One region of the Idiomarina abyssalis genome, then DNA from elsewhere that is predicted to be linked to it. Evidence: predicted binding sites of a transcription regulator. Region 1 holds the regulator's gene; the other holds the start of a gene.

Region 1 (16,563 bases):
CGCAATTGAACCCAACCTTCGGTGCCATTTCGAGCAGCTGATGGCGGGTAACGCGGTTCAATTCGAACAATTGGTGTTGCGTCACCGTCAGAACTTAAACCTCCGCCTGGACCAGAAAGTCCTGTATCAGCTCCACCAACATCAACATCAAAACCCATGTTCATGTTCATTCCACTGTCTGTTGTATCTGGCTCAGACTGTGGTGTTTCTGGTGGTTGCTCCGGCGGCGGCGGTGGCGGCGGCGGAGTACGCCGACGCTCCTGAACGTCAGACTCAGGTGGCGACGTTACGATGTCAATAACCGGGGTTGGAGGCGGCGCTTCGTTGCGCTGCGCTCCTCCGCCGATTAAGTAAGCCATGAAAGCAAACAGAGCAAACGTAACGGCGGCACCTAGTAGTAAAGATACTAAAAAGCGCACCATATTAGTTATTCTCCGCAGCTATGGATATCTTATCGATACCCGCTTCCTTAACCTGGTCCATGACTTCTACAACGACACCATGCTCAGCTTTCTTATCGGCCTGGATTACAACAACGTCAGTCGGCTGTTCAGCCAGCATACGTTCAATGTTAGCGCCTACACGCTCTACATCTACTTGACGCTTGTCCATCCAGACTTCACCGGTTTCGCGAATTGCGATAAAGATGTTAGCTGAAGGCTCCTTGGTCGTGTTACTGGCTTCAGGTTTGTTAACCTGAATACCTGCTTCTTTGACGAATGAGGTCGTTACGATAAAGAAGATCAACATAATGAAGACGATGTCGAGCATCGGCGTCATGTCGATCGACGCATCTTCCTCTTCTCGATTACGATTACGTGCCATAGTTTTACTCTCTTAGTGATGTGGCAAACTGTCAACAAGGCCTTCTTTCGCTCTACGCACTTTACTCTCAAGACGTGTCGCGAAAAACATACCGGATAACGCTGCAACCATTCCCGCCATTGTCGGGATAGTCGCCATCGAAATACCCGATGCCATCAGACGAGGGTTACCCGTCCCTTGTACTGCCATGATTTCAAACACCGTAATCATACCTGTCACGGTACCCAACAGTCCGACCAGCGGACATAAGGCAACACAAGTTTTAATCAACAGAATACGTGCATTCAGTTTATTGTTCGCTTCGGAAATCCATGCTTCACGGATTCTATGGGCGTACCATGAGGTGGTGTCCTTACGGGCATCCCATTTCGCAATAATTTCTTTGCGAAGTTTAGGGAAAGCACCTGTAAGGTACCAATAACGCTCAATCATCAGTACCCACATTAGAAAGAGCACCCCCATGACGATGTACAAGACATCGCCACCGGTAGCCAGAAAATCCCTGATAGATTCCCAAAGTTCCATCAGGTAAAGCATGGGTTACTCCTTCTCCGAGTGCGAAGCTACGATACCCGCAGCTTGCTCGTCCAATATATGGACAATAGACTTGCCGCGAGAAGCCACAATACTGTGAGCCAAAATCAATGGAATAGCAGCGATCAGACCCATAGCGGTTGTTACCAACGCCATAGAGATGTCACCTGCCATGATCTTCGGATCACCGGTACCAAACAGTGTAATCGACTGGAAAGTACCAATCATACCAACAACTGTACCTAACAGACCAAGCAACGGTGCGATAGCCGCAAGAATCTTGATGACATTAATGCCACTTTCAACTCTCGGTGTTTCACGCAGAATAGCTTCGTCTAATTTCAGTTCCAGGTTTTCTGGGTCAGCGTTTTTATTCTCTTGGTAAACCTTCAAGATACGGCCTAATGCGTTATTGTCTTTAGGCTGTTCAGGGTTTTTCAACTGAGAACGGATTTTTCCGGCTGCTGCTGTCAACGTAACCAACTTGAATACTGAAATTAACAGACCAAGAATTAATACTGCGGTAATCACATAACCAACAGTGTCACCCTGGTGATAACGTTCTTCCCAAGTTGCTTTTTGAGTTAACAAGCCAAGAATCTGACCTTTTGACGGATCAAGGAAAACACCTTCATAACCGCCTTCGGTGTTATAGAACTCTTCTGCTTGCGCAGTAGCGCCACCTTCTGGCTGACGACCTAATGGTTGAACCTGCTCAGTCGTGTCGTTATAAACTAAGTAGTCGTCTCCGGCGATTAAGTTAAATACACCAACACGAAGCACTTCACGGTTTTCAGTACCACCATCAAGTAACGTCACGTCAGTATTAAATTTAACCACTTTGCCTGACTCAATCATTTCCGTCAGAAGTGCTTTCCAAAGCTCTTCAAGTTCTTCCAGAGTAGGAAGTTCTTTTGCTTCAGATAAACTTTCCAAGACGTCTTCACGGCCCGGGTACTGTGCGCTGACAATTGACGTTGCAACACGACCGATAGTTTCTGTCGCTGCACCACGTACAACACCGAACATTTCACCCAAGGTACCTTTGGCGTTCTCAAGTTCCTGTTCTTTATTAGCCAATTGGACTTCGTTTTCAGAAAACTCTTCCTGTAAACGTTTGCCCCGAGCTTTCTCTTCCTCTAGCTCCTGCTTAGCCTGGTTAAGCAAAGCCTGCTTATCGGCACGGGCAGCTGTAAACTCGCGCTCACGTTCAGCGTTAAGTTCACGAGAAGAAACACGATTTTTCTCAACAAGCTGTAGCAGCTCATCAAGGTTCTTAGCTTCAGTTTCATCCTGAGCCTGTGCAGCGAGAGTCGTACCGGCAGAAAGGGTGACTGCTGCTGCAATCATTAACGATTTAACTAATTTATTCATTCTGCACTCTCCGCTGCGAATACTGGAAGTTTCACCAGATCGTAAGCTGTTTGCTTACGTGACATACGAATCGCTTGGGTCAGAGGACGGATAAACTCGTCTTCCAAAGCAGTCCACTCATCGGTCTCGTTGTTGTAGATCCAAGCATTTTTCAAGTCTAAAGACTGTGCTAAGAATGCAACACGACCCATGTGGAAATAGTCAACAGCCACTTTCTCACCGTCAACTTCCAGGTTGCCCTGGTAAGAAATCAAACCTGAACCGTAGTCCATTTCTGTCTGATAAGCTTCGATGATTTGGCGGAACTGCTCTGATGTAGAAACACTTGAGCTGTCCATGATGTCACGCAGACGCTCAACACGATCCATACGCTTTTCACGGTGAATTGGAATGTCCAATTTCACGAACTGTTCAAGCGAATCAATCATTTCATACATCAAAGGAACAACGCCCTGCTTAGTGCGTTCGATTCCATCAATTTGTTTCTGAAGAGACTCAAGCGTTGCGTTTTGGTCATTGACCAAACGCTGAACGTGATCGTTATAGACTTTCAAGTTCTCGTACTCAGAAACAACTGAGCGATACTCGATAAGAAGATCTTGGCTCTGCTCGAACAAAGAGTTGATTTTCTCTTGCGACTGTTCGTCAGCGTTCAAAATCTTCTTCTCTTCGTTTTGTAGCTTAGCTACATCTACTTGCTGTGCAGCGGCAACGCCGGTGCCAGCAAACGCCATCACACCCATCAGGGTTGCAGCGAGTTTGGTTCTTTTGATTACTTTGGTCATAGTTCCCAACCAATTTGACTTAACTTCCGCTTCAACGCCTAAGGCGCGAAACACCAGTTGTTTGAATGACGAAAAGATCTAGTTCTACACTTTATTTTTATTGCCTAAAATGCAGCAATACCAATGAATACTCCCACGATGACTATACGCTGTCAACCAAGTAAACTGAGTCAACCGCGCTATAGCTGTCGCTATATATCCAGTGTAGAACACGGATCTGGAGTCGCGTAATTTCCAGATTTTTTCTCGGACAACATCCTGTCGTCAACTCTTTTCATACCCTGAATTTAGGTGCTTATCTACCTAACTCTGGATATTACTCCTTCTAGAATAGTATCACTTTTTGATCGGCGAACAACACTCACTTTTGAATTTCAACGTTTTTTAAACAACTAATTCGTCGACCTATATTCAATGACAGACCCAATTTAGTGACCTAAGTTCCAAATTCCTTTAAGATAAAGGCATGAGAGAGATATTAAATGCAACGTCAATACAACATATTGAACAGCTGCTCACTAATTTAAGTGAGCGTGCTGAGCAGATCGATGCAAAAAATCGACAAAAGCAGAACGAACTGAGCGAAAAATGGTTCAGTCCATCACTTTTCAGCAGACGCTCTAACCTGGCAATTGATTACGTAACCGAAACTCAGGACACCTTTGCTCAGCTTCAAAGAACTGAAGGTCAACAAGCTCAGTATTATCTTGCGGAGCGTCTGAGCCTGCAATTGGAAGCTTTAACCACGGCATTGCGTATTAATAAGCTTCCTAAGCAAGAACAAGACAGCCGCATTACGGCACAAAATAAGATTCAGCAATTGCATCAACAGCTTGTTACTTACAGAGACTATGAAAGACGGTTGACCGAAAACCTGGATAACGCCGTTTCTCAAAACAATCCGGTGTTAATACAACGAGCCCAACAACGACTTAACCGATGCCAAATGGCTATTGATACTCTGGAGAAAAAGATCAGTCGTTATGAAGAAGGTTGACGTCCCTTTTATTTATTCACCTATATATAGTGAATTAAACTTACCTCCCCGGCATCGGTACCCAATAGAGAAATACCGTTTATTAAAAAATTGGGCAATTAAGCACGGGGCCAAAGAACACCAATGGCATAGACCAAGCGCTCTTAATTGGCAGCAAGTCGCCCGTACGCATTGTTCAGGTTACATTGAGCAGCTTCGCCAAAACAGCATGGAAAAGACACTCTGGCGCCGCATTGGCTTCCCCTGGTCGAAAAGCTTATTGCAGCGCACATTAACCTCAGCCGGAGGAACTCTGTTAACCACTGAGTTGGCATTAACTCGTGGTATCGCCATTCACTTCTCCGGAGGTTACCATCATGCTCATAAAGACTGGGGAAGTGGTTTTTGCTTAATCAATGATTTGGCAATTGCCTGTAATGAACTGTTGCTTAAGTACCCAAGCTTAAAAATCGCGGTATTGGATACCGATGTTCACCAGGGAGACGGAACGGCTACTCTATTTGCTAATGACGACAGAGTTTTTACTTGCTCACTCCATGGCGAGCGCAACTTTCCGTTCTCTAAAGTTGAGTCTGACTTAGACAAACCCTTAGCCAAACATACGTCCGACGAGCAATACCTGGATACTTTGCAGGAGACCCTGCAGTTTATTAAGCGGGACGTTAAACCCGACCTTATTTTATACGACGCCGGTGTTGATATTTATCAACGTGATGAGCTCGGCCACCTGAATATTAGCCTTGCCGGAATTTTTCAACGTGACCTTTCTGTACTAGGCTTTGCAAAGCGTGAAGATATTCCCCTGGCTGCCGTTATCGGAGGCGGTTATCAACGTAACTTAGATCGTTTAGTCCGCGCTCATGCTCAACTACTAAGAGCCAGCTATCATGTTTATACTGAGAGTCAGCTACTAACAGAAGGAAAGACGTATGAAGTTTGACGATGACATCCACAATTACTATGAACGCTTAGTTTCCGACCGAATAGAAGAGTTGGAATTAGAAAAACAATACAGTCAGGAGTTTCTTTCTGACCTGTGTTGTCTGGTACTTAATCAGTTACCGCCCCGCTACATTCGACACGAGGTGGATATGGCATTCTTCCTGCCACCTTCAAAGCGACTGGATATGGAGATGCAAGTACATAAAGCAATAACGGAAGCATTGGAATTTCTTAAAGGAAGGAAACGCCCCGACGGCGATTAATAAAAATTGGGTGGCGACTCTACCAGCCACACCTCGGCACACACATCCCTGACTACGGCTGCTCCCTTCCGGGCCTGACCGGGTTCGCCAGTTAGCGTTGCGAGGGGACCCGCAGAGTCACCATAAACGCTCTATTCAAAGCGGGCTGCATTATGAACCAGTTATTCGACCGAAACAACCCGCAGCTAACCTTTTGCTTACTTTTTCTGCAGCTTTTCCGCAATAGCCTGACGAGCTTCATCTGAACTTAATGCTTTAGCAAAAAACGTCGCTTCCCGACTGATGCGATCAGCGACAGATTCCGCCGGCTGCTTAAGTAACCGCTTAGAAATTCGTAGCGACTTACTGGATTGTTTACGCAGCTTATCGAGCGTTTCATCAACCACAACGGGCAGACGTTCAAGCGAAACAATATGGTTAACAAAGCCCGCTTGCTGTGCCGCCTGTGCATCGAAGCTTTCACCAAGTAGCAACAACTCCGCCGCTTTTTGATAACCACAAATTTGCGGTAGTAAGAGACTAGAGGCGGCCTCAGGTAACAGTCCCAGCTGTACAAAAGGCAAGGCAAATACGGCTTCATCGCTACTGTAAACAATATCGCAATGCAACAGTAAAGTAGTCCCAATACCTATCGCTAACCCGTTAACAGCCGCAACAACAGGAACCTCGACACGCGCCAGCGTATGCAAGAATTTAAATGGTGGCGCCGACTCGTCTAAGTTCTCAATCGCTAAGAAGTCATTTAAATCGTTCCCCGCAGAAAAGCTGTCACCACTGGATTCAAAAAGTACCGCATGAATTGAGTTGTCAGCGTCCGCAGCTTTCAATGCTTCGTTACACGCTGTGTACATATCCTGGGTAAAAGCATTTTTCTTTTCAGGTCGATTTAGCCGTATACGAACAACGCCGTTATCTTGTGAAACCTGTACAAGCTCTTCAGTACTCAAAATCCGTCTCCTGTCACCGTCTACTGACCGCGGTTTTTCCACGCTTTTTTTGTCGCTTCATGCATTGGGACAATAAGTTCCAGCGCGGTTTTATCGCCGGCTGGTAACTCCATCTGGTTAGGTCGTTTCGGCGTGACTCTCTGCCCCCACTTAATTAAACCGGCCCCGCAAGTGAGTCCACCACCAAATACCGCCGACATAATACTATCACCCGGCTTAATAATGCCGTTATCAGCTGCCTCAGCAAAGGCAATAGGTAGGGTTGCTGAAGAAGTATTTCCGTACTTCTGAATATTAATAACCGTTTTTTCACTCGGTACTTTGCACATTTTACCGAGAAAATCGATGAGTCGCTTGTTCGCCTGATGCGGGATAAGCGCGTCGATATCGTCGGTTGTCATTCCTGTTTGCTGGAAGACATTCTCTACTGCAGCACTCATACCTTTTACGGCACGTTTAAAGATTTCCTGGCCAACAAAATCAAACTGCATAATTCCGTCAAAACCGAAACGGTCAAAGCTTAAGCCAAAATCAAGGCTGAGGACATCACGGGCATCCGCATCACAGCTAATATGACTGGCCAGTAAGCCGACTTCTTCGTCTGATGCTTCAAGCACCATAGCTCCGGCCCCGTCACCAAATAGCACGGCACTTTCGCGTTTAGTCCAGTCAAGAATCCGGGTAAGACGCTCAGCTCCAATGAGCAAAACCTTTTTATGAGCACCAGTCTTTATCGACTGAGTCGCCACATGCATAGCGTATAAAAAGCTGCTGCAAGCAGCATTTAAGTCAAACGCCGCAGCGTCTTTAGCACCAATGTTCCGCTGTACAGCCGAGGCAACGTTTGGGATGATTTCGTCCGCAGTGCAAGTACCGACAATAATGAGGTCAAGTTCGCTGGGGTCTAAGTCAGCTGCTGCCAGCGCGTTTCGCGCCGCTACAGTTGCCAACTCAGATGTCCCGACATGGCTCACTCTACGTTCAGAAATTCCTGTTCGTGAAACAATCCATTCATCAGATGTTTCAAGAAAGGTCGCAAGGTCATCATTGGTCATTACAGCCGGTGGCAGACATTTTCCCCAACCGGTAATTTCAGCAAATTTAGTCACGGCAAAACCTTTTACTTCTGTCGGCTAGTATCCTCATAATGATAGAGTGTTTTATGACGATACCGTTTCATCGTATCATAGCACGAATCGACGTCAGGTGAATGACCGCCAGGAAAAAGGATAAATCATATGTTTCGAATAATACTTGCAGCTACTTTTGCGCTTTTTATTAGTGCCTGTCAAAGCCAGCCTGATCCATTAATCATCAGTGCTGATGCTGTTACGAATAGCCTTAATACTAAAGTAAACCAGTTGAAGGTTGAGGATAAACGCTCCTACTCCTACCTGTATCGTCATAAGAAAGAAGAAGACAAAGCAGAGTTCGCGCCCGCTCAAAGACCTTTAACAGCTATCGTTGAAGAAGCACTGCAGCCGGTAACAGGCTCGAGCAGCAACAACGGCTTAACCTGGTATGTCACTATTGAAAAAGCGCTGGTTGACGCCACCCTGCACACGATTAAATACGAGCTTGAGCACAGTGTGACCATACGAGTCGAAGCAATGCGCGCTAATCGCAGATACAGTAACTTTTACTCCGGAACCTACAGCTCAACAGGCGGTCTGAAACCTGCTCAGGCCACAATTGAACGACAATTTAAACAACTGTTGAACTCTGTACTGTCTGACATTGCCAATGATCCTAAACTGCGTCTGCCAGAACAAGAGGACTTTTAATCATGAAGTGGTCGAAGTATTTACTGGGCGTTGCCGCTACCTTCTTTCTCAGTTTCAGTCACGCTGAAATTCAGCCAGATAATCCTTTTCCACGAGTAAAGATGGTGACCTCTATGGGTGATATTGTGGTTGAGTTAAACCGAGACGCTGCTCCCTTAACGGTTAAAAACTTTTTCCGTTACGTTAAAAAAGCACAATATAACGGCACCATATTCCACCGCTTAGTACCCGGCTTTGTCATTCAGGGCGGTGGTTATGACAAAAACTTTCAGGACAAACCCTCTTACGAGAAAATCGTCAATGAGTCAGGTAATGGCTTGAAAAATGAATACGGGACTATTGCTATGGCGCGGGAACGAGAGCCTCACAGCGGCACCCGTCAGTTTTTCTTTAATTTAAACGACAACACCTCTCTCAATCCTGATGATGGTGACTGGGGATACGCTGTCTTTGGCCGCATTGTTGAGGGAGTTGAAGTGCTGGAGGCCATGGCTGAGCTAGAGTCACAGGCTTACAGTGATGACATAGGCTGGGCCGACGTACCGGTTGACCCGCCGACTCTGAAACGCATTGAGGTTGTACCGCAAAACTGATGGCAGTCACTAAACCGACGTTCTGGCAGGATCTACAAGTTTATCGTCAATCGCGTGTATGGGTAATATTCGTGCTGGGTATTGCCAGCGGATTTCCATGGGTAATGATTGGCTCGGCTTTATCTGCCTGGTTACAGGAAGTAGGACTCACGCGCTCGGTCATCGGCTATTTTGGAGCGGTTTTTGGTGCCTATTCCATTAACTTCTTGTGGTCACCTCTTATTGATAACCTCAAGCTTCCCCTCCTGACTCGTTGGTTAGGACAAAGACGGAGCTGGATATTTCTGTGTCAGGCACTCATTGCAGCAGGATGCTTTGCGCTGGCGAGCCTGGATATTACAAGCAATTTGCACTTAGCCGGCTTTATTGCTCTGGGCATAGCGGTTAGTTCCGCGACTCAGGATATAGCCATTGATGCCTATAGGATTGAGTCTTTTGCTGAAACCGAGGGACGTCTACAAAATGCCGGGGCTGCAATGACGACAGCTGGCTGGTGGACAGGTTACAGCGGCTTAGGTGCTTTACCCTTTTTCATTGTCGATGGCGTTGACTGGCAATGGCAGCATGCTTATTTCGGTCTGGGCTGCGTTATGCTTGCTCTGGCCGTTGTTGTACTCTTTGTGCGTCGTACGACTTATCATAGCGATCCCACGATAAAAACAAAGCTGACTAACTTTTGGCCAGCAATGAAAGAACGCATTTCTATTACTGTTGTTCAGCCAATAGCCGAATTCTTTTCCCGAAACGGGGTAAAGCTGGCCTTATCCATTCTTGCTTTTATCTTTTTGTTTAAAATTGGTGAAGCCTTTCTTGGTCGTATGTCGATCGTCTTTTATAAAGAGATTGGGTTCACAAACGCAGAAATTGGTACCTACTCCAAACTCGTTACCTGGTGGGTGACTATTGTATTTGCGTTACTTGGCAGTGCGGTCAACCTGCGTCTGGGCATTGTTAAAGGCTTAATGATTGGCGGTATTGCTATGGCGTCGTCTAACCTGATGTTTTCCTGGATAGCGTTAGTCGGCCCCGATACTAACCTCTTTTTAAGCGCAGTGTTGATTGATGGCTTTACCAGCGCCTGGTCTACCGTTGCCTTTGTTGCTTTTATCAGTCTGCTCTGTAACCGAACTTTCACCGCAACCCAATATGCATTGATGGCCTCACTGGGAACCTTGGGTAAAACCATGCTAGCGTCCTACAGCGGTGTTATTGTCGACTCTATGCAGGGTAACTGGGCACTGTTTTTTGTCCTAACCGCGGTTATGGTCATACCCAGTCTGGCTTTCCTTTGGCTTATTCGCAAGCCGCTAACGGCATTGGAGAAACAGCGTGATGCCAATTAAATACCACTGGATTACGCTAGGCCCCGGAGCCGTAAGTGGGCTTACTGTCAGCGGGTTATGCGATAACGGCGAATCGGTTTCTGTGTTATCACGCCATGACCGGGCGGCAACTATTGAATGGCAACTTGTTCGCGCACATGAGAAAAGAAACTATAAAGTTCCTGCAACTCAATTACCAATACCGAAAAATAGTGTCTTCATTGTTGCCGTTAAAGCTTTTGATGTTATTAGTGCCTTGCTGCACATAACAGCGCTTGAAGGTTTTGATAAAAGTATGCCTATTGTTTTGAGTCATAACGGCATGGTTGAGCTACCTAAGACATTAAGGCAGCTTAATCTGCATCCTATGGTGACGACTCATGGAGCAGTTAAGAGCAAAAACGAAAACGGTATTATTCGTATTGAGCACAGAGGCACGGGTCGCAGTTGGCTCGAAGTCAGGCAAGAAGAGTCAGAGCCCTGGTCAACCCTTCAGCAAGCATTCCCGCCACTTGTACTTGAGCAGAATATTAGCCAGCGACGCTGGTTAAAGTTAATAATTAACTGTGTAATAAATCCACTAACAGCCATTTATAAGTGCGAAAACGGAAAGTTACTTGAGGATAAGTGGCAATCGCAAATCGTAAGCTTGGTTAACGAAGCCGTTGCTGTGGCTGAAACTCAGAACGTAGTCTTAGACGCTAAGATGTGCCACCGGGAAGTATTGAGAGTTGCACAAGAGACTGCGCTAAATAGCTCATCGATGTTGCAGGATATCAAGCAGCAAAGGCGCACTGAAATAGAGCAATTAACCGGTTACTTGATTAAAACAGGTGAGTCGGCAGGCGTTGCCACGCCAACTCACCAACAGCTGCTGAATGAATTTCAAAAGCGTTACGGTTAATTAGTCTTTATCTTCAATAAAGTCGACCACTTCAAGCCCAAAACCCGATAAAGCCGAATAACGTTTTGGTGAACTCATTAAATGCATCTTATGAATATCAAGGTCAGCCAAAATCTGTGAACCTAAACCGACATTACGAGAAGCATTTGAAGCTGACGCAGTAGGTTTGTGCTCACCTTTGTCCTGTGCCTCAAACTCCTGAACCTGTGCAATGATATTATCCGGTGTTTGTTGACGACCAATAATAACCAGTACACCGTCATGTTCAGCAATATAAGACATCGCCTTTTGAATTGGCCAGCTGCGCTTGGCAGCTCGCTCGGTTAAAAAGGTGTCATGGAAAGTGTCCTGTAAGTGAACACGCACATTCGTTACCTTATCCTGCGATAAATCGCCATGAACCAGTGCATAATGCACCTGCTTGTCTATCGTGTCCTGATAAGTCACCAAATGAAACTTACCAAAGGCTGTAGGCAGGCTGCATTCTGCGACACGTTCAATGGTTTTTTCCTGGATTGAGCGATACTCAATAAGGTCAGCAATGGTGCCTACTTTAATGTCATGCGCTTTAGCAAAAGCTTCAAGGTCAGGGCGACGCGCCATGGTACCGTCTTCGTTTAACACTTCGACAATAACCGAGGCGGGCTCAAAACCAGCTAAACGCGCTAAGTCGCAACCGGCTTCGGTATGCCCGGCGCGGTTAAGCACCCCACCCGATTTAGCTTTTAACGGAAAAATATGACCCGGCATAACTAAATCTTCGGGCTTCGCATCTTTTTTAACGGCGTCCAGCACTGTTTTCGCTCTGTCGGCAGCAGAGATCCCCGTTGTTACTCCCTCTGCGGCTTCAATGGAAACCGTAAAGTTTGTTGCATAAGGCGCGTTGTTTTTATCGACCATTAACGGAAGATTAAGTTGTTTACAGCGTTCCTCGGTTAGCGTCAAGCAGATAAGTCCACGACCATAACGCGCCATAAAGTTAATGGATTCAGGCGTTACGCACTCAGCGGCAATAATAATGTCGCCTTCGTTTTCGCGATCTTCATCATCCATCAGGATAACCATTTTTCCCTGACGAATGTCTTCAATAATCTCTTCTGTGCTATGCAGTGACATAACGCTTTACCCTTAATCTTGTGTTTGAGGTACTGCTACCAAGCGTTGATCCGGGCCAACCTGCCGGCGATCAATAACTTTAAATCTTGGCGCTGAAGCTAATTCTAATGGTTCACTCATGTCGATAACCGAACGACCATGGTGACCCAGTATTTGACCAGAGCTGTATATCATCATTCGGTCACAGAGTTGCTGTTCAATAATCGCACCTGCCAGACTAGCGCCGCACTCTGTCCACACCTGATTGATTTCACGTTTAGCTAATTCAATCATCAGTGCTTTTAAACACACTTTGCCGTCTCTGTCCGCTTCAATAATAAGCTCATGGCAATGTGGGTGCCGAGTTTCCTTGCCCGGCGTTGTGCGTACCAGCCAAACAGGCGCCGGTGACTCAAACACCCGGGCATCATCATTCACCCGATGTTGGCTGTCGATAATAATACGTACTGGCTGTTTTAATGGTTCAGGCAGTGGTCGTGATGCCGGCCATTGATTAACTCGTACGGTAAGCTTCGGGTTATCAGCTAAGACCGTTGTTGCGCCGGTCAAAATAGCATCTGCCTGAGCGCGATAAGTCTGCACGTCACTGCGAGATTCCGCAGAGGTAATCCACTGGCTGCGACCGTCCGCCAAAGCGGTTTTCCCATCGAGTGAAGTCGCCATTTTTAAGGTGAGCCACGGGCGTTGTCGTGTCATGCGGGAAATAAACCCGGGGTTCAAACTCTCGGCTACGGACTGCAACGTACCAACGTCAACACGTATGCCTGCCTCTTCTAAACGCTTAATCCCGTTACCACTGACGCGGGGATTAGGATCCCGCATAGCCACAACAACGCGGGCAATGCCAGCTTCAATCAGAGCGTCGGCACAAGGCGGAGTTCGTCCAATATGGCTGCAGGGTTCAAGAGTGACATAAGCGGTTGCCCCTTTTGCCTTTGTACCTGCAAGCCGCAAAGCATGAGCTTCGGCATGAGCTTCACCGGCCTGATGATGCCAACCTTCTGCGATAACTTCTTCGCCGACAGTAATGACACAGCCCACAGCCGGGTTAGGCCGGGTTGTCATTAACCCACGCCGCGCGAGTTTTAACGCGCGGTGCATCATTATATGGTCAAACTGTTGTTCTAATAAATTAGTCATTCAGGCGTGCGATTTCTTCACCAAACTCACGGATATCCTCGAAAGAACGGTACACCGACGCAAAACGAACATAAGCAACTTTATCAATCTGTTTCAGGTTTTCCATAACCAAACTACCGATAAAGTTGCTGCTAATTTCGCGCTCACCGGTGGCGCGTATGCTCGACTTTATTTTGTTGATTGCCTGCTCCATCAGCTCAAGACTCACAGGACGCTTTTCCAACGCTCTTAATAAACCGTTGCGCAGCTTATCTTCGTTAAATGGTTCACGCGAACCATCGGTTTTGATGACTCGCGGCATAATCAGCTCTGCCGTTTCAAAGGTCGTAAAGCGCTCTTTGCAATGGTTGCATTCACGCCTGCGACGAACCGAGGCCCCATCCGCAACAAGTCGCGAATCGATAACCTTAGTATCTTGTGTGCCGCAAAATGGACAATGCATTGCCTGACTCCTTTAAGTGCGCTTTACAACTGCTATTCATTAACCGTAAACAGGAAACCTGGCGCATAACGCTTTTACTTGCTCGCGAACTTCGCTGATTTTGCTTTCATCAGAAATATCATCCAGAACATCGCAAATCCAGTTCGCAACCTGCTCGGCTTCGGCTTCTTGAAAACCACGACGGGTAATAGCCGGTGTGCCTAAACGCAAACCTGAAGTGACAAACGGTGAGCGCGGATCATTAGGCACGGCATTTTTGTTCACGGTAATAAAAGCATTACCTAAAGCTGCATCCGCATCTTTACCGGTAATGTCTTTGTCAATTAAGTCAACCAGGAACAAGTGGTTCTGAGTGCCATTGGAGACGATTTTATAGCCGCGCGCCTGCATGGTTTTAACCATAGCGTTGGCGTTCACTAATACCTGCTTTTGATATTCTTTAAATTCCGGCTGCAAGGCTTCCTGGAAAGCAACCGCTTTACCAGCAATAACATGGCAAAGTGGGCCACCCTGGTTACCCGGGAATACCGCGCTGTTTAACTTCTTGTGTAATTTCTCATCGTCACTACCTGAAATGATCAAGCCGCCACGTGGACCCGCAAGAGTTTTGTGTGTGGTCGTCGTAACAACGTGAGCATAAGGTACCGGGTTAGGATATTCACCGGCGGCAATTAAGCCTGCAACATGAGCCATGTCGACCATTAGATAGGCATCGACTTTGTCAGCAATTTCACGGAACTTTTTCCAGTCAACAATACCAGAGTAGGCTGAAAAGCCTGCAACAATCACTTTCGGCTTATGTTCCTGCGCCAGCTTTTCAACTTCGGCGTAATCGATTTCGCCAGTGGACTCATCCAAACCATATGAAACCGCGTTGTAGAGTTTGCCTGAAAAATTAACCCCGGAGCCGTGAGTTAAGTGACCACCGTGAGCAAGACTCATACCAAGGAAAGTATCACCGGCTTCCATAAGAGCCATGAAAGCAGCGGTATTTGCCTGAGAACCTGAGTGCGGCTGAACGTTTGCGTACTTAGCACCAAACAGTTGCTTTGCGCGCTCAATAGCTAAGTCTTCGACTTTATCGACAAACTCGCAGCCGCCGTAATAGCGCTTATGCGGATAGCCTTCGGCGTATTTATTGGTTAGCTGCGAGCCCTGAGCCTGCATAACCCGCGGACTGGTATAGTTTTCTGATGCAATCAGTTCAATGTGTTGTTCCTGACGTTCAACTTCACCTTGCATCGCCTGCCATAAGTCCGCATCAAAGTCGGCAATGTTCATCTCAGATTTCAGCATTACAGCTCTCCAAATCATTAAATGGTCTTAATTTGTCCGGTATTTTACCTTAAAACACAAATGAGTGCCTAGTTCAGCGCAACAAAGTTTGGGGATGTTCGTAAATAACAGTAAACTATGCAGTAACTTTTTTGTTGATAGGAAGGATTTTACGTCGCTATGGCGCAATATATCTATTCAATGTCTCAGGTGAGCAAAGTTGTTCCACCTAAGAAAACCATCTTAAAAGATATTTCTCTGTCGTTTTTTCCGGGGGCCAAAATTGGTGTTCTGGGTGTCAACGGTGCCGGTAAGTCAACCTTACTACGCATTATGGCGGGTGTTGATAAAGAGTACGAAGGTGAAGCCCGTGCTTTATCGGGAACTCAAATTGGTTATCTGCCTCAGGAACCACAGCTGGACGAAAATAAAACGGTGAAAGAAACCGTTGAAGAAGCGGTGGCGGATGTTAAAGAAGCCTTCGCTAAGCTCGATGAAATTTACGCGGCTTACGCCGACGAAAATGCGGACTTCGATGCCCTATCAAAAGAGCAAGGCGAATTAGAAGCTTTGTTGCAGGCTAAAGACGGTCATAACATCGACAACATTCTCGAGCGTGCAGCCGATGCACTGCGCTTACCTGAGTGGGATGCCAAAATAGGCAACTTGTCGGGTGGTGAAAGACGCCGTGTCGCGATTTGCCGCTTACTGTTATCTAAGCCCGATATGCTGCTGTTAGACGAGCCTACCAACCACCTGGATGCGGAATCTGTGGCCTGGCTTGAACGCTTCCTGCACGATTACACAGGTACCGTCGTTGCCATTACCCACGACCGTTACTTCCTTGATAACGTTGCTGGTTGGATCCTTGAACTTGACCGTGGCTATGGTATTCCATGGGAAGGTAACTACTCTTCCTGGCTGGAACAGAAAGAGAAACGCCTGGAGCAGGAAGAGCGTTCAGAAAAAGCACGCCAACGCACGATTAAACAAGAGCTGGAGTGGGTACGTACTAACCCCAAAGGCCGTCAGGCGAAAAGCAAAGCGCGTCTTAATCGCTTTGAAGAGCTGCAAAGTGGCGACTATCAGAAACGTAACGAGACCAACGAGTTGTTTATTCCGCCAGGCCCTCGCCTGGGTGATAAGGTCATTGAAGTTAACGGTATTAGTAAGGCTTACGAGAAGCGCCAACTTATCGACAACCTAAGCTTCAGTGTTCCTAAAGGCGCTATTGTCGGTATTATCGGCCCTAACGGCGCGGGTAAATCAACCTTGTTCCGTATGATCAGCGGCGAAGAAAAGCCTGACAGTGGTTCTATC
Region 2 (16,563 bases), 570 kb from region 1:
TAGTCAACACCAGCAAGCATAGCTTCCTTAGGGGTCATTACTCGTTTCTGATCGTCCGTTGCACTATTGGCAGGTCTTATACCCGGCGTAACCAGTTTAAATGATTCCCCCAGTGCATCTTTAAGCATGCGCGCTTCTTGTGCAGAGCATACCACACCGTCTAAGCCTGCTTTCTGCGTCAACCTAGCTAAATTGAGTACCTGTTGTTCTGCCGTTACCTGAATACCAATATCAGCAAGATCTGCATCACTCATACTGGTCAGCACCGTTACAGCAATTAACAATGGTGGGTTATCGAAAGGCTCGAGCGCATCTTTAGCCGCTTTCATCATGTCACTTCCGCCACTGGCGTGGACATTGACAATATCAACACCAATTTTAGCCGCCGAAGTGACAGCTTTAGCAACTGTATTGGGAATATCGTGAAATTTTAAATCCAGAAAGATGGAAAAACCTTGTTCTACTTGCTTGCGTACCCATTCAGGGCCAATAGAGGTAAACAACTCCTTTCCAACTTTAAGTCCAACTTGCCCGGAAGGAAGCCTGCTGACTAACTGGTCAGCCTCTTCTTGTGTCTGGCAATCTAAAGCTACATATATTTTCGGCAATGCCATGTCTTATTCACCATCTAGTCCAAAAATAGGTTTTGTTGTTGACCAACTCTTACAGGAAGGACAACGCCAATACAAAGTATGCCCTGAGAAACCGCAATGACGGCACTTATAATTTGGCCTCTGCACTATGTGTTCGTGCACCATTTTCTGCAGTCTACGAAGACTGTCACGGGCATTACCAACATCAGCGGCCCGGATGTGAAGCCCCATTAAATAATGGAACCCTCGCATCGTTGGATGCTGCTCTAACACCTGAGTCATAAAGTGCTCGGCATCTTCAATGCTTTGAGATTCGCAAATTTTTTCGGCCAGTGTAATTGCTGCCGTTATTCCGGCGTTCTGTTCGACACAAGTATGGAGAAATTCGATAAACGTATGAGTATCAGAAGTCTTTTCAAAAGCTTCCTCTAGCAACGGTATGGTTTCGCAAACAAACGACTTATCTTGTTCAAATACCCGGGTCAGATAATTAATAGACTCACTATACCGCCCTTCATTCATATAGATTTTACCCAGGGAAAGTACGGCGCGAACACAGTTATCATCATGTTTTAATGCTTTATTGTAATGCTTTACTTTACTGGTGGTATTGTCATCTAACTCAGCAAGTTCGCAATAAAGTTGCGCCAGAACCACTCGAGCTTCCGGGTCTTGCTTAGACAGCCGTAAGGCAATCTTTATGGCTTTATCCCACTCATGGGTAGATTCGTACAGCTCCAGAAGGTGCTTTTGGCTCTTTTCCCGAAACAGTTTGTAACTTTGCAAACCCGCAAACATCTGTTCAGCGCGATCGTAAATTCCGGCAGAAAGGTAATCTTTTCCTAACTCATACATAGCTGTTAAACGGTCGTGCTCGGATAAATTAGGAAGTGATGTCAGATTTTTATGAATTTTTATTGCCCGGTCTACTTCGCCCCGGCGACGGAATAGCTTCCCTAAAGTCCAGTGCGTTTCAATGGTTTCGCTATCAACATCCAATAGCTCGACAAACAAATCTACAGCTTTGTCTGGCTGGTCTGATAATAAAAGGTTGATACCAGTGGCGTACTGTTTAGAAAATCGCTTTTGTTCTTTCCGCTCTTCTGTGCGAACACTGTTACGACCCATGAACCAGCCATAGGCAGCAGCAATTGGTAGAAGCAGGAAAAGAAGCTCTAGCATGAGCTATTAACTCTCTTTATCCAATTTATTGACGCGTCTAAGCAGGCGATTGTAACGATAACGCCAGGACAGACTCGACAGGAAAAGTAGGAGAATACCAACAACAAACCCGCTACCAAAAAAGATAGCCAGTAATGATGCAACAGCCATTTCAGTTTGCAGTACCAACAAATTCACAATAACAGTTTGTGGGTTCTGGGCACCAAAAGCCATTGCTAAAAGAAATATGAGTAATACAGGAATGAGAATAAGCAGCTTCTTCAGCATAATCGCTTACCTGTTAGTTATAAAAAAACGGCATGCCAGTATAGCATGCCGTTTTTATCAATCGAGCTTAAAAACTAACTTAACGTATCGACCCTCTCGCGAAGTTCTTTGCCCGCCTTAAAATGCGGTACATACTTACCGTCTAATTCAACGGCTTCACCCGTTTTTGGGTTACGACCTACACGAGGAGCCCGATAATGCAGAGAGAAGCTTCCAAACCCTCGAATTTCTACGCGCTTGCCTTGTGACAAGGACTGCACCATCTGTTCAAGAATTTCTTTTACCGAAGCTTCAACCTGCTTAGGAGGTAACTCGTGTTTCAAAGTTAACCTTTCAATCAGCTCTGATTTAGTCATCATTACCTCCTCTAATCAACTGCGTAAGTGCAGGAAATTATTCGTCGTCAGTTTTTGCAGCTTTAAAGGCTTCAGCCATTGCGCTGTTAAGACCGCCGCTTTCTTGCTGCTTGTTGACGCTTTCAACCGCTTCTTTCTCTTCTGCTTCGTCTTTCGCTTTGATAGACAAGCTCAGAGTACGGTTTTTGCGATCAACGCCCATGAAGCGAGCTTCAATAGAATCACCAACGCTTAATTCAGTGCTTGCATCTTCAACACGCTCACGTGAGATGTCTGCTGCACGAACATAGCCTTCAACGCTTTCAGCTAATTCAACTTTAGCGCCTTTAGCGTCTACTTCAGTAACTGTACCTGTAACAATAGCACCTTTTTTATTGGCTGCCAGGTAGTTATTGAATGGGTCTTCTTCAAGCTGCTTGATACCTAGTGAGATACGCTCACGTTCAGCATCAACCTGCATAACTACAGCGGTAACTTCTTCACCTTTTTTGTAGTCACGAACGGCTTCTTCGCCAGTAGCGTTCCAGCTAATGTCTGACAAGTGAACCAAACCATCAATACCGCCGTCAAGACCGATGAAGATACCGAAGTCAGTGATTGACTTGATCTTACCAGTAACTTGCTCGCCTTTATTGTGGTTCTTCGCAAACTCTTCCCAAGGGTTAGGTTTGCACTGCTTAAGGCCTAGTGAAATACGACGACGTTCTTCGTCAATTTCCAGAACCATAACTTCAACAGTGTCGTCCAGGTTAACCACTTTAGAAGGATGAACGTTTTTGTTAGTCCAGTCCATTTCTGAGACGTGTACCAGACCTTCAACACCCTCTTCGATTTCAACGAAGCAGCCGTAATCAGTCAAGTTCGTAACACGACCAGTTAAACGGTGACCTTCTGGGTAACGGTTTGCGATATCTGCCCATGGATCTTCGCCTAATTGCTTAAGGCCAAGAGATACACGAGTGCGCTCACGATCAAACTTCAATACTTTAACAGTGATTTCATCGCCAACGTTTACGATTTCACTTGGGTGCTTAACGCGTTTCCAAGCCATATCAGTAATGTGCAATAAGCCATCGACGCCGCCTAAATCAACGAATGCGCCGTAGTCAGTCAGGTTCTTAACGATACCCTGAACTTCCTGACCTTCTTGCAAGTTTTCAAGCAGCTCTTCACGCTCTGCACTGTTCTCTTTCTCGATAACAGCACGGCGAGACACAACAACGTTGTTACGTTTTTGATCAAGCTTGATAACTTTGAATTCTAAATCTTTGTTTTCCAGGTGCGTTGTTTCACGTACTGGACGTACATCAACCAGTGAACCAGGCAAGAATGCGCGAACGCCGCCTAAGTCTACTGTGAAGCCACCCTTAACCTTACCAGAAATAATACCGATAACGGTTGCATTGTCTTCGTGTGCTTTTTCAAGCTGCAGCCATGCTTCGTAACGTTTCGCTTTTTCGCGAGACAGAATGGTTTCACCAAAGCCGTCTTCTACTGCATCAAGGGCTACATCAACTTCGTCACCGACGCTGACTTCTAATTCACCTTCTGCATTACGGAACTGTTCTGCTGGAATCGCGCTTTCTGATTTAAGACCCGCGTCTACTAAGACCAAATCTTTTTCGATGGCAACGATAGTACCTTTAACAATGGAGCCCGGGCGTGTTTCAACTTCCTTTAGGCTTTCTTCAAATAATTCTGCAAAATTTTCTGACATAGTGATTAACTTCGCTTATAAATAAGACGTCCACTGAACTTCCGTATACAGCGGGGTTATTAAAAAAGTCTGTTTGCTTCCTTACAACAGACGCCTAATTAAGGTCACATGACCCTAGCTAGCCTTTGAGAGTTTGCTATGAGCAAACATCAATACTTGTTCCAACACGTCGTCTACCGGCGTATCGGTGGAATCCAGATATAACGCATCCTCGGCTGGCTTTAGTGGGGCCACCGAGCGATTCGTATCTCGATCATCTCGTTCTTTTATTTCGTTCACTAATTGATCAATGTTAGCATCAAAACCTTTTTCCTTCAATTGCTCAAAGCGTCGCCTTGCGCGCTCTTCGGCTGAAGCCGTCAAAAAGATTTTGGCATCGGCATCGGTAAACACAACGGTTCCCATATCGCGCCCATCGGCTACTAACCCCGGAAGCTCTTTAAAGCCACGCTGACGGCGAAGAAGCGCTTCTCGCACTCTTGGAAGAGCGGCAATTTTAGAGGCCATATTACCCACCTGTTCAGTTCGGATCGTCATGGTGACGTCCTCACCTTCAAGAATGATATGCGTTAATGAGCGTTCTTCTTCTGCTTCAAACTTCACGTCCAGGTGCGCCGCTAAAGCCACCAGACTTTCTTCATCTTCCGGCGTAAAATCGTGATGCAAAGCCGCTAACGCCAGCACGCGATAAATCGCGCCGCTGTCCAGCAAATGCCAACCTAGCTTCTCTGCCAGTAGTCGGCTTATCGTTCCTTTTCCTGCCCCACTCGGCCCGTCAATCGTAATGACTGGAATATGAGTTGCCATAAAATCCTCTAATTGCTCTGCATTACGCAGCATTTAGCCGCGCAATTATACGCATTTGTAAAAAAATTGCATTAATCAAAGTCAGCAAGTCTATGAGTTAACTGTGACAGAGCCGTGAAAACTCAGAGAAATAGTTGGGATAGGTCTTAGCGCAGCAATCCGGATCATTGATCGTAACGCCGGCAGGTGAAAACGCCGCAAGTGAAAAGCACATTGCCATGCGGTGATCATCATAAGTATCAATACACGCGTGTTGCCAGTTCTTAATCGGTTCTATATAGAGGTAATCTCGCCCTTCTTCTACTAGGGCACCCAGTTTGCGCAATTCTGTTGCCATAGCGTACAGGCGATCGGTTTCTTTAACGCGCCAATTAGCCACATTACGAATGGTTGTAGGTTTATCAGCAAAAAGTGCTAATGGTGCAACCGTCATCGCCGCATCTGGAATATCGTTAAAGTCCTGATCGATGCCTTTGACTATTCCCGTTCCGGTAACTGTTATGCTGTTGTCCTGGTAAGCCACAGAGGCTCCCATTTGCTCTATTACCTCAGCAAAACGTTTATCGCCCTGTATCGAGTTTTTACCGACGCCTATTATCTCAACCGGACCTCCCCCTAATAATGCTGCAGCCATCCAGTAGGAGGCCGCACTGGCATCACCTTCTACCCAGTATTCTCCGGGCGACTGATAAACTTGTTTTCCGGCAATGACATAGCATTGAGGAGACTCCTCTTTTACCGAAATACCAAAGTCCGCCAGCATTTGCAGAGTTAAGTTAATATAAGGTCGGGAAACCACCTCGCCTTTTAGCGTTAAGGTTGAATCACCGGGCAACAGAGGAAGCGCCATAAGTAACGCCGAAATAAACTGACTGGATACTGAGCCATCAATTTCAAACTTGCCCGGGGCTAAACCTTGTGAAATAGCGAGTGGTGGAAAGCCCGACTCGCCCAAGTAATCAATTGACGCTCCCTGCATTTGCAAAGCATCAACTAAGTGTTGAACCGGTCGTTCATGCATTCGGGCATCGCCCTTCAGAACCATAGGTGCCTGCTCTTCTTTTGCCGTCGCTGATAACACGGCAATAAGCGGTCGCATCGCTGTTCCAGCATTACCTAAATAAAGTTCAGAGGAAGCCTGACGCCAATGACCACCTAAACCTTCAACCTGAGTTGTAAGTTCATCGTCTTTAAAGCTAACACCCAGAGCAAGCAAAGCTTCACGCATACGACTGGTGTCATCACTGACCAGTAAATTGTGTAAGGTTACGGGAGTCTGGCATAAAGCGGCCATAAGCAGTGCCCGGTTAGCAATACTTTTTGAGCCGGGTAAAGTGACAGTACCGCGACAATGCTGTCGCGGCTCCAAATGAATAGAATTAACCACGCAGCTTTTTCATTGCCTTAATAAAAGCCTGGTTTTCTTCAGGCAGGCCAATACTGACACGTAAATGATTAGGCAACTCATAGCCACCAACAGGACGTACAATAACGCCTTCATGCAGAAGTTCGTCATAGAGCTTCTCGGCATCGGGCCCGACTTCTATGGTCAAAAAGTTACCATAAGAAGGAATATAGTTAAGGCCTAATTCTTCACAAAACTCAGTTAGCTGCTTCATGCCCTGTGCGTTTAACTCAACGGCTTTTTGCAAATAGGCATGATCATCCAGTACCACTTCCGCCGCTTTAAGTGACAGCGAATTCATGTTGAATGGCTGTCGAATACGGTTAAGAAGATCGGCTACGCTCTCATGACTTACGGCATAACCTGCGCGTAAACCGGCTAACCCATAGGCTTTAGAAAAGGTTCGGCTAACCACCAGGTTAGGGTAATCTTTTATCCACTCAACCGATGGCGCCCGCTCTTCTTCTGGCACATACTCGTAATAAGCTTCATCAAGAACCACGATAATATTTTGCGGTATTTTATCCATGAAGCTTTTCAGTGCAGAAGTCGATAAAAATGTACCCGTTGGATTATTAGGGTTAGCAATAAAAATCATCTTGGTTTTATCGGTAACGGCTTTAGCCATACCATCAAGGTCATGGCCATAATCTACCGCAGGAACGGCAACAGGTTTTGCGCCAATAGCCTGAGTAACCAGCGGATACACCACAAACGCATGCTGAGAGAAAATAACTTCGTCTTTATCTGACACAAAGGTACGAGCTAAAATCTCTAAAACATCGTTAGAACCGTTACCCAGAGTAATTTGTTGCGTACCGACCTCGTTAAGTTCTGCCAGACGACTTTTAAGGTAATAACCGTTAGCATCGGGGTAACGCACTAAATCTGTTAACTCAGCTTCCAGAGCCGTTTTGACCTTTTCACTCAAGCCCAATGGGTTTTCGTTTGAAGCCAGCTTAACCACGTGTTTTAAACCTAACTCACGCTGCAATTCGGATGTTGGCTTGCCCGCCTGATACGGACGTAATTGTTTAACTCCGGGATTAACCAGTTCTAATGCGTTGAATTCTGCCATAGCGATTCACTACCTTTTTTATTCTATTTATTTAGCCAAGCTTACGTTCAAAATCAGCCATATAACTTAGCAATGCTTCTACGCCTTCCACCGGCATTGCGTTATAAATACTGGCTCTCATGCCACCAACAAAGCGATGCCCTTTTAACCCTAATAAACCTTCCTTTTTAGCACCGGCTAAAAAGTCGGCATCGAGTTTGTCATCGGCTAACTGGAAAGGCACATTCATGATCGAACGGTAAGCAGGATTAATGTTGTTTCTGTAAAAATCTGAAGCATCAACAAAGTCATAGATAAGTTGGGCTTTACGATGGTTACGTTCGCCCATAGCCGCTAATCCGCCCTGAGCTTTTAACCACTTGAAAACCAACCCTGCCAGATACCAGGCAAAGGTATTGGGCGTGTTGTACATAGACCCGTCTTTAGCCTGGAGTTGGTAATCCATAATAGATGAGACTTGCTTCTGCGGTTGACCCAAAAGCTTTTTATTGACGATAGCAATCGCAAAGCCTGAAGGGCCTATATTCTTCTGAGCGCCGGCGTATATAACACCAAACTTTGAGACATCCAGGGGTTCAGAGAGGATATTTGATGACATATCAGCCACAATGGGTGCTTTAACGTCAGGGATCTCATGCAGCGCAATACCATCGACCGTCTCATTAGGACAGTAATGAAAATAGGCAGCATTCTCAGACAACTTCCAGTTTTCTGGAGACTGAATTTCCTTGCCTTTAGCGCCTTCCTGAACTTGCCCGGCAATATTCACTCTGGAAACGAACTTTTCGGCTTCACGGATAGCAAAACCAGACCATATTCCTGTATCCAGGTAATCTACTGTAGCATCCGGTAACGCGATATTCTGTGGAACCGCAGAGAATTGACCACGCCCTCCGCCTTGTAAAAAGAGTACTTCGTAGTCGTCCGGTACATTTAACAGGTCGCGCAGATCTTGCTCAGCTTCACGTGCCATATGGACATAAGCAGGGTCACGGTGGGAAATTTCCATCACCGATACACCCTGCCCATTCCAGTTCAATAACTCTTCCTGAGCTTGCTTCAACACCTCGACCGGCAACATTGCCGGTCCGGCAGAAAAGTTAAACAACTGGCTCATGACTCGTCGGAACCCTCTTGATTTTCAGAGCTATCCTCAGAAGAGACTTCGCCTTCCTCAGCAATGACTTCGCCGTCGATGAGAGACTCATCTTCGTCAATTTCATCAATGCGCTGCAGGCCAACCACTTTTTCGTCATCAGCTGTACGAATTAAGCGTACGCCCTGAGTGTTACGACCAACGGTTGAGACCTCATTAACACGCGTTCTGACCAGAGTACCTTTATTACTGATAAGCATGATCTCATTGCCATCAATAACTTCCATGGCGCCGACAACGGAACCATTACGCTCGCTGACCTTAATAGAGACAACACCTTTGGTCGCACGACTCTTAGCCGGATATTCACTTAGCGGTGTACGTTTGCCGTAACCGTTTTCAGTCACGGTTAATACATTCGCTTCTTCCTCTTCGTATTCGCGAGGAACAATCAGTGATACAACACGCTGTCCTTCTTCCAAACGAATACCACGAACACCGGTTGCTGTACGACCCATTGAACGCACTTGCTCTTCCGCGAAGCGCACCACTTTGCCAGCGTCAGAGAACAGCATAATTTCGCCGCTGCCGTCAGTGATATCAACACCAATCAGTTCATCGTCATCAACCAGGTTCAGTGCAATGATTCCGCCGTTACGAGGACGTGAGTACTCTGGTAATGGCGTTTTCTTAATGGTCCCTTTACGGGTAGCCATAACAACGAACTTATCTTCCGGGTAATCCCGTGTTGGCAGAATAGCGGTAATACGTTCGTCGGCTTCAAGCGGTAACAAGTTGACGATAGGCTTGCCTCGAGAAGCACGACTTGCCAGCGGCAACTGGTAAACTTTCATCCAGTAAATACGACCACGGGTTGAGAAGCATAAAATGGTGTCATGCGTGTTCGCTACCCACAGTCTTTCAATAAAGTCTTCGTCTTTCATCTTAGTGGCGGCTTTACCTTTACCACCACGGCGCTGAGCTTCGTACTCAGTCAACGGTTGATACTTCACATAACCTTCGTGAGAAAGCGTCAGAACAACATCTTCTTCGTTGATTAAGTCTTCCATGCTGATGTCATGTGCAGCGGCGGTAATATCGGTTTTACGCTCATCACCAAAGTTACTGCGTATTTCAACCAGCTCTTCACGAATTACTTCCATCAGGCGCTCTGAACTGTTCAGAATATGCAGCAGTTCAGCAATTTGTTCTAACAGGCCTTTGTATTCATCCAGAATTTTTTCGTGCTCTAAACCAGTCAGTTTATGCAGACGTAAATCCAAAATGGCCTGAGCCTGTTCTTCCGTCAGGTGATAGTTGTCACCCCGAATGCCGTATTCTTCAGGCAGATGATCAGGACGCGCAGCATCAACACCGGCGGTTTCCAGCATTGAAGCAACATCACCCAGCTGCCATGCGCGGGCAATTAGCCCAGCTTTAGCTTCAGCAGGCGTGGGTGAACGACGGATAAGCTCAATAATTTCGTCAATATTAGCCAGCGATATCGCCAGACCTTCCAGGATATGAGCACGTTCACGAGCTTTGCGTAATTCGTAGACTGAGCGGCGGGTAACCACTTCACGACGGTGGCGAATGAAGCAATCCAGCATATCGCGCAGGTTAAACAGACGCGGCTGACCTTTATCCAGGGCAACCATATTAATGCCAAACACAACCTGTAACTGGGTATTAGCATACAAATGGTTAAGAACAACTTCGCCAACATCGCCACGACGAATTTCAATGACGATACGCATACCGTCTTTGTCAGACTCGTCACGTAAAGCACTAATACCTTCAACGCGCTTTTCTTTAACCAGTTCAGCTATTTTTTCAATTAAGCGGGCTTTATTCACCTGATACGGAATTTCCGTAACAATGATGGTTTCTTTACCCGTTTTCTCATCGACTTCCACTTCCGCCTGAGCGCGCAAATGAATACGACCACGACCGGTTTTATAAGCTTCAACGATACCGCTGCGACCTGAAATTGTCGCTGCTGTTGGGAAGTCCGGACCCGGGATGTATTCCATTAACCCTTCAACATCAATATCCGGGTTATCAATCATCGCCAGTGAGCCGTCAATAACTTCCGTCAGGTTATGAGGTGGAATATTAGTTGCCATACCAACCGCGATACCCGAGGAACCGTTCACTAAGAGGTTCGGAACGCGGGTTGGCAATACATCAGGAATACGCTCTGTACCGTCGTAGTTATCGACAAAATTAACGGTCTCTTTGTCCAGGTCGGCTAATAGCTGGTGAGCAATTTTTGCCATGCGAATTTCGGTATAACGCATCGCCGCGGCTGAGTCTCCGTCAACAGAACCAAAGTTCCCCTGACCATCAACCAACATATAACGCAATGAAAAGTCCTGCGCCATACGAACAATCGTGTCATAAACTGCGCTGTCTCCGTGAGGGTGATATTTACCAATCACATCACCGACAACACGCGCTGACTTTTTATAAGGTTTATTAAAGTCGTTGCGCAATTCGTTCATTGCGAACAAGACACGTCTGTGTACTGGCTTCAGGCCGTCACGGACATCAGGTAAAGCACGCCCAACAATGACGCTCATGGCATAATCGAGGTACGAACTTTTCAGTTCGTCTTCAATATTTACCGGTGACACTTCTCTGGCTAGATCGCTCATAGTTTATTCCCTAAATATAGATCCGCATATTCATTGTTATTTTGATCCAATCATTGTACCCATCCCAAACGCGTCTCGCACCCTCTTTTTCTTATTCTTTGCCTGAGGTAGACTAGCCGCGTTATCCATCTCTTAAAGACGCATAATCTATGACCACCAGTCGCTCTAAAACTGAACAAAAAAACGTCGATCCGGAAGAGATCGCAAAATTTTCAGCACTCGCCTCGCGCTGGTGGGACCCGGATGGCGAATTTAAACCTTTGCATAAAATCAACCCGGTCCGGCTGGGCTTTATCGAAAACCATACCGAAGGGCTTTTCGGCAAGAAAGTACTGGATGTCGGTTGTGGCGGTGGATTACTCAGTGAAGCCATGGCGGAACGAGGCGCTGAGGTTACCGGTATTGATTTGGCCGAGCAGTCATTAAAGGTGGCGCGTTTGCACGCATTAGAAAGTGGCCGCCAAATTGACTATCAATGCATTGCCGTTGAAACGCTGGCCGAACAAAACACCGACAGCTACGACGTAGTGACCTGTCTGGAAATGCTCGAACACGTTCCTGACCCGGCCGCCATAGTACAAGCCTGCGCCAAAGCGGTTAAGCCCGGGGGATTAGTCTTTTTCTCCACTTTGAATCGTAATGTAAAATCCTGGTTATTGGGTATTGTCGCTGCCGAGCATATTTTAGGCTGGGTACCGAAAGGAACTCATCAGCATCAACGTTTTATTCGCCCGTCAGAACTTTTAAGTATGACTGACAAAGCCGCTTTAGAAGATATCGCTATTAATGGCTTAATTTTTCATCCTTTAAAAGGCTTTGTACTTTCAGACAAAGATGTTGATGTAAATTACATTGTCGCTTTGAAAAAGCCGGAGTAATTAATGAGTTCCTCAGATAAAAGTTCTCCGGTAAAAGCTGTCCTGTTTGATTTAGATGGCACCTTACTTGATACCGCACCCGATTTAGGCGCCGCATTAAATGCTGTTTGTGAGCAATACGAGCGCCCTGCTGTCACTGCTGAAGTGTTTACACCAGTTGCGTCCCATGGTTCCAGAGGCTTACTAAAATTGGCCTTTGATGACAATTATACGCACATGGAAACAGAGCTGAGACACGCCTTCCTGAGTGCCTATAAAAATAATATCGCCACTCATACCCAACCTTACCCGGGTGTTCTGGAACTACTGGCGGTATTACAGCGTGAGTCCATTAAAGTCGCGATAGTGACCAACAAGCCTGAACGCCTGACACACCTGTTATTACCACACTTCCCTGAATTTGAAGCCATTGAAGTTGTGGTGAGCGGCGATACTCTCAGTGTCGCAAAACCATCGCCTGAGCCTTTATTCTATGCCGCGGAGAAACTGGGTGTTGAACCAACAGACTGCCTTTACGTGGGTGATGCCGAACGCGATATTGAAGCCGGCCGTAACGCCGGAATGGTCACTGTGCTTGCCGAGTACGGTTATATCAGTAACGAAGACCAACCCCAGCGCTGGCAGGCCGATTATCACATTGAATCTCCACTGGCATTGCTGGAGTTACTGGCTATCAATAACTCTTGATCTATTAACTTCCTTTAAAAGACAAAAAAATTATATAGAAAACTTTTCAGCGCAAACTCAGGCCAGTTAAAGGCTGGCAAAAAATCAAGATTCTGAATTCAAAATTATTCCGTTTTTACCGTTAAATTCACTTGATCGTATTGCCAGTTAGACCTAGCATACAGTTCATCCCAGACACACTAGATATTGTGTAAATATCGCTCTGTACAACTAATAAGCACTATATCTTGTGGCTACAAACCTATAACAAAAAGCTAAGAGTCGGCGCAAAATGAACGAGCAACTTTATGTTACGAAACGCAGCGGCGAACGCGAACCGCTAAACCTCGATAAAATTCACCGAGTGATCATGTGGGCTGCCGAAGGACTGAATAATGTCTCAGCCTCTCAGGTTGAAATTAAATCTCACATTCAGTTTTACGATGGCATTAAAACTGAAGACATTCATGAAACTATCATTAAAGCAGCTGCCGATCTCATTTCGGAAGATGCGCCCGACTATCAGTATATGGCAGCGCGACTGGCTATCTTCCACTTGCGTAAACGTGCTTACGGTAAGTTTGAACCGCCGCGTCTATACGACCATGTGAAAAAAATGGTGGCCGAGCATCGCTACGATGAACATCTGATGGATGACTACAGCGAAGAAGAGTTTGATCAAATGGACGAGTTCCTTGATCACTGGCGTGACATGAACTTCTCTTATGCTGCGGTTAAACAGCTGGAAAACAAGTATCTGGTTCAGAACCGGGTAACGGGTGACATCTATGAAAGCGCGCAGTTCTTATACATATTAGTCGCCGCTTGTCTGTTTTCGGATTACCCGAAAAGCACTCGTATGGATTACGTTAAACGTTTCTACGATGCAGCTTCTGAATTTAAAATTTCTCTACCGACACCGATTATGTCAGGTGTACGTACGCCGACACGTCAATTCAGCTCCTGTGTTTTAATTGAAGCTGGCGATAGTCTCGACTCTATTAATGCCACCGCCAGTGCTATCGTAAAATACGTCTCTCAGCGCGCCGGTATTGGTATTAACGCGGGGCGTATTCGCGCATTAGGCAGCCCTATCCGTAATGGTGAAGCTTTCCACACCGGTTGTATCCCATTCTATAAATACTTCCAGACAGCCGTTAAAAGCTGCTCACAAGGTGGTGTTCGTGGTGGCGCGGCTACCTTATTCTACCCACTTTGGCACCTGGAAGTTGAAAGTCTATTAGTACTGAAAAATAACCGGGGTGTTGAGGAAAACCGGGTTCGCCACCTGGATTATGGTGTTCAATTTAACCGCACCATGTATCAGCGCCTGATTAAAGACGATTACATTACCCTGTTCAGTCCGTCGGACGTTCCGGGGCTTTACGACGCTTTCTTTGAAGATCAGGACGAATTTGAGCGTTTATACCAGCAGTACGAGCAGGATGAGAGCATCCGTAAAAAACGTATTAAAGCCATTGAGCTGTTTGGTCTGTTTATGCAGGAGCGTGCCAGCACCGGCCGTATCTATGTGCAAAACGTAGATCATTGCAACACACACAGTCCATTTGACTCTAAAGTTGCGCCTATCCGTCAAAGTAACTTGTGTCTTGAAATTGCATTGCCAACTAAGCCATTAAGTCACGTAAATGACGAAGAAGGTGAAATAGCGCTTTGTACTCTGTCAGCCTTTAATTTAGGTAAAATTGAAAGTCTGAGTGAATTTGAAAACTTAGCAGACTTGGCTGTTCGTGCACTGGACAGCCTGCTGGATTATCAGGAGTACCCTGTTCCGGCAGCGTACAACGCCACCATGAACCGTCGTACTCTGGGTATTGGTGTTATTAACTTTGCTTATTACTTAGCCAAGCACGGTGTTAAATATTCAGACGGCTCTGCAAACGGCCTGGTTCACCAGACCTTTGAAGCTATACAGTATTACCTGATGCAAGCTTCAATGAATCTGGCTAAAGAAAAAGGCGCCTGCCCTAAATTTAATGAGACCACTTACTCTCAGGGCATTATGCCAACCGATACCTATAAGAAAGATCTGGACAAAGTGTGCGACGAGCCACTGCATTTAGACTGGGATAAGCTCCGTGCTGACATTAAACAGCACGGTATGCGTAATTCAACATTATCCGCTCTAATGCCGTCAGAAACATCGTCGCAGATTTCTAATGCAACTAACGGTATCGAGCCTCCTCGTGGTTTTGTCAGCATTAAGTCGTCAAAAGACGGGGTAACTAAACAGGTTGTCCCTGACTACGAAAACTTAAAAGACAAATACGAGTTGTTATGGCAAATACCGAATAACAAAGGGTATCTTGAACTGGTTGGTATCATGCAAAAATTTGTGGATCAGACAATTTCTGCAAATACCAATTACGACCCGAACAAGTTTGATGCGGGTAAAGTACCGATGAAACAGCTTCTGCAAGACTTGTTAACCGCTTATAAACTGGGAGTTAAAACGCTCTACTATCACAACACTCGTGATGGTGCTGCTGACAACCAGTCCGACATTGCTGCACGTCAACGTGCCGACAAGCCTCAGGCCCAGAGCGCAGAAGTTATCATCGAAGAAGATGACGATTGTGCCGGTGGTGCTTGTAAAATTTAATAATAAGGATTTTAGCGAATGTCGTACTCAACGTTTAACCAAGAGCAGAATAACCCGTTAACGGAGCCTATGTTTTTAGGCAACTCCGTTAACGTTGCTCGCTATGATCAACAAAAACACAGTATTTTCGAAAAACTTATCGAAAAACAAATCAGCTTTTTCTGGCGCCCTGAAGAAATCGATGTCAGCCGTGACCGTATCGACTTTAATAAACTGACTGCCAGCGAAAAGCATGTGTTTATTTCTAACTTGAAATATCAGACTCTTCTGGATTCGATTCAGGGTCGTTCGCCGAATATCGCGCTACTACCTATTGTGTCTCTTCCTGAGTTAGAAACCTGGATCGAAACCTGGTCATTCTTTGAGACCATTCACTCGCGGTCATACACACACATACTGCGTAACTTGTTTAGTGACCCCAGCGAAGTCTTTGAAGATATTGTCATTAACGAGCAAATTAAAATTCGCGCTAATGACATCTCAAAGTACTACGACGATCTTATTTTTTACACTCAGCTGCTACAAACCCACGGCGAAGGCGATATTGTCGTTGACGGTAAGACCTATACGGTCACTCAGCGCGAAATAAAGAAAAAGCTGTTTTTGTGCATTAACTCGGTTAACGCTCTGGAAGCTATTCGGTTTTACGTTAGCTTTGCCTGCACCTTTGCTTTTGCAGAACGTGAATTAATGGAAGGTAACGCAAAAATCATCAAACTGATTGCTCGCGATGAAAACGTTCACCTTACATCAACACAGCACATTCTTAATTTGTGGCAGTACGGCGAAGACGACCCGGAAATGAAAGAAATTGCCGAAGAGCTTCGCGATGATGCCTACGAGATTTTCATGACAGCTGTTAAACAGGAAAAACAGTGGGCGCACTACTTGTTTAAAGACGGTTCAATGATAGGTCTGAACGAAAGCATGCTGTGCCAATATGTCGAGTACATTGCCAACTTGCGTATGCAGGCCATAGGCTTTGATGCTCCATTTGAAAACCAGCGTTCTAACCCACTGCCCTGGATGAACAAGTATCTGGTATCAGACAACGTTCAGGTAGCACCACAAGAGTCTGAAATTACCTCTTACCTTGTTGGTCAAATAGACAGTGAGGTTAATGCCTCCGACCTTGGGGACTTTGATCTCTAAGCTATGGCCAACACCTTTAAAGTCAAAGTCAACGGCGGGCCCGAGCTTGCCGTTGATGCGACTGAAGGCACTTTACTTGAAGCCTT

What was found. Region 1 encodes NrdR, which represses ribonucleotide reductase genes. Its sites were predicted from a motif close to AAACACNANATNTNGTGTTT; they were not measured.
Region 2: nrdA (class 1a ribonucleoside-diphosphate reductase subunit alpha) is a predicted target of NrdR. The motif match lies at 12,939-12,958, and genes of this name have one in related genera.

The regions. Positions count from the first base shown of each region.
Region 1 is NZ_CP081832.1:1,818,050-1,834,612, forward strand. It holds gene K5X84_RS08750 (energy transducer TonB) at 1-422, opposite strand, end outside; gene K5X84_RS08755 (ExbD/TolR family protein) at 424-825, opposite strand; gene K5X84_RS08760 (MotA/TolQ/ExbB proton channel family protein) at 838-1,362, opposite strand; gene K5X84_RS08765 (MotA/TolQ/ExbB proton channel family protein) at 1,366-2,733, opposite strand; gene K5X84_RS08770 (DUF3450 domain-containing protein) at 2,730-3,518, opposite strand; gene K5X84_RS08775 (primosomal replication protein) at 3,985-4,515, shown strand; gene K5X84_RS08780 (histone deacetylase family protein) at 4,502-5,455, shown strand; gene K5X84_RS08785 (late competence development ComFB family protein) at 5,445-5,720, shown strand; RNA gene ffs (signal recognition particle sRNA small type) at 5,738-5,834, opposite strand; gene K5X84_RS08795 (enoyl-CoA hydratase-related protein) at 5,918-6,667, opposite strand; gene K5X84_RS08800 (ketoacyl-ACP synthase III) at 6,688-7,776, opposite strand; gene K5X84_RS08805 (YajG family lipoprotein) at 7,906-8,451, shown strand; gene K5X84_RS08810 (peptidylprolyl isomerase) at 8,454-9,044, shown strand; gene K5X84_RS08815 (AmpG family muropeptide MFS transporter) at 9,044-10,387, shown strand; gene K5X84_RS08820 (ketopantoate reductase family protein) at 10,377-11,270, shown strand; gene ribBA (bifunctional 3,4-dihydroxy-2-butanone-4-phosphate synthase/GTP cyclohydrolase II) at 11,271-12,386, opposite strand; gene ribD (bifunctional diaminohydroxyphosphoribosylaminopyrimidine deaminase/5-amino-6-(5-phosphoribosylamino)uracil reductase RibD) at 12,399-13,526, opposite strand; gene nrdR (transcriptional regulator NrdR) at 13,519-13,968, opposite strand; gene glyA (serine hydroxymethyltransferase) at 14,008-15,264, opposite strand; gene ettA (energy-dependent translational throttle protein EttA) at 15,424-16,563, shown strand, end outside.
Region 2 is NZ_CP081832.1:1,250,588-1,267,150, reverse strand. It holds gene pyrF (orotidine-5'-phosphate decarboxylase) at 1-614, opposite strand, end outside; gene lapB (lipopolysaccharide assembly protein LapB) at 618-1,775, opposite strand; gene K5X84_RS05945 (lipopolysaccharide assembly protein LapA domain-containing protein) at 1,782-2,042, opposite strand; gene K5X84_RS05940 (integration host factor subunit beta) at 2,117-2,398, opposite strand; gene rpsA (30S ribosomal protein S1) at 2,436-4,115, opposite strand; gene cmk ((d)CMP kinase) at 4,230-4,922, opposite strand; gene aroA (3-phosphoshikimate 1-carboxyvinyltransferase) at 5,020-6,309, opposite strand; gene hisC (histidinol-phosphate transaminase) at 6,302-7,405, opposite strand; gene serC (3-phosphoserine/phosphohydroxythreonine transaminase) at 7,437-8,522, opposite strand; gene gyrA (DNA gyrase subunit A) at 8,519-11,158, opposite strand; gene ubiG (bifunctional 2-polyprenyl-6-hydroxyphenol methylase/3-demethylubiquinol 3-O-methyltransferase UbiG) at 11,308-12,036, shown strand; gene gph (phosphoglycolate phosphatase) at 12,040-12,723, shown strand; gene nrdA (class 1a ribonucleoside-diphosphate reductase subunit alpha) at 12,995-15,325, shown strand; gene nrdB (class Ia ribonucleoside-diphosphate reductase subunit beta) at 15,344-16,477, shown strand; gene yfaE (class I ribonucleotide reductase maintenance protein YfaE) at 16,481-16,563, shown strand, end outside.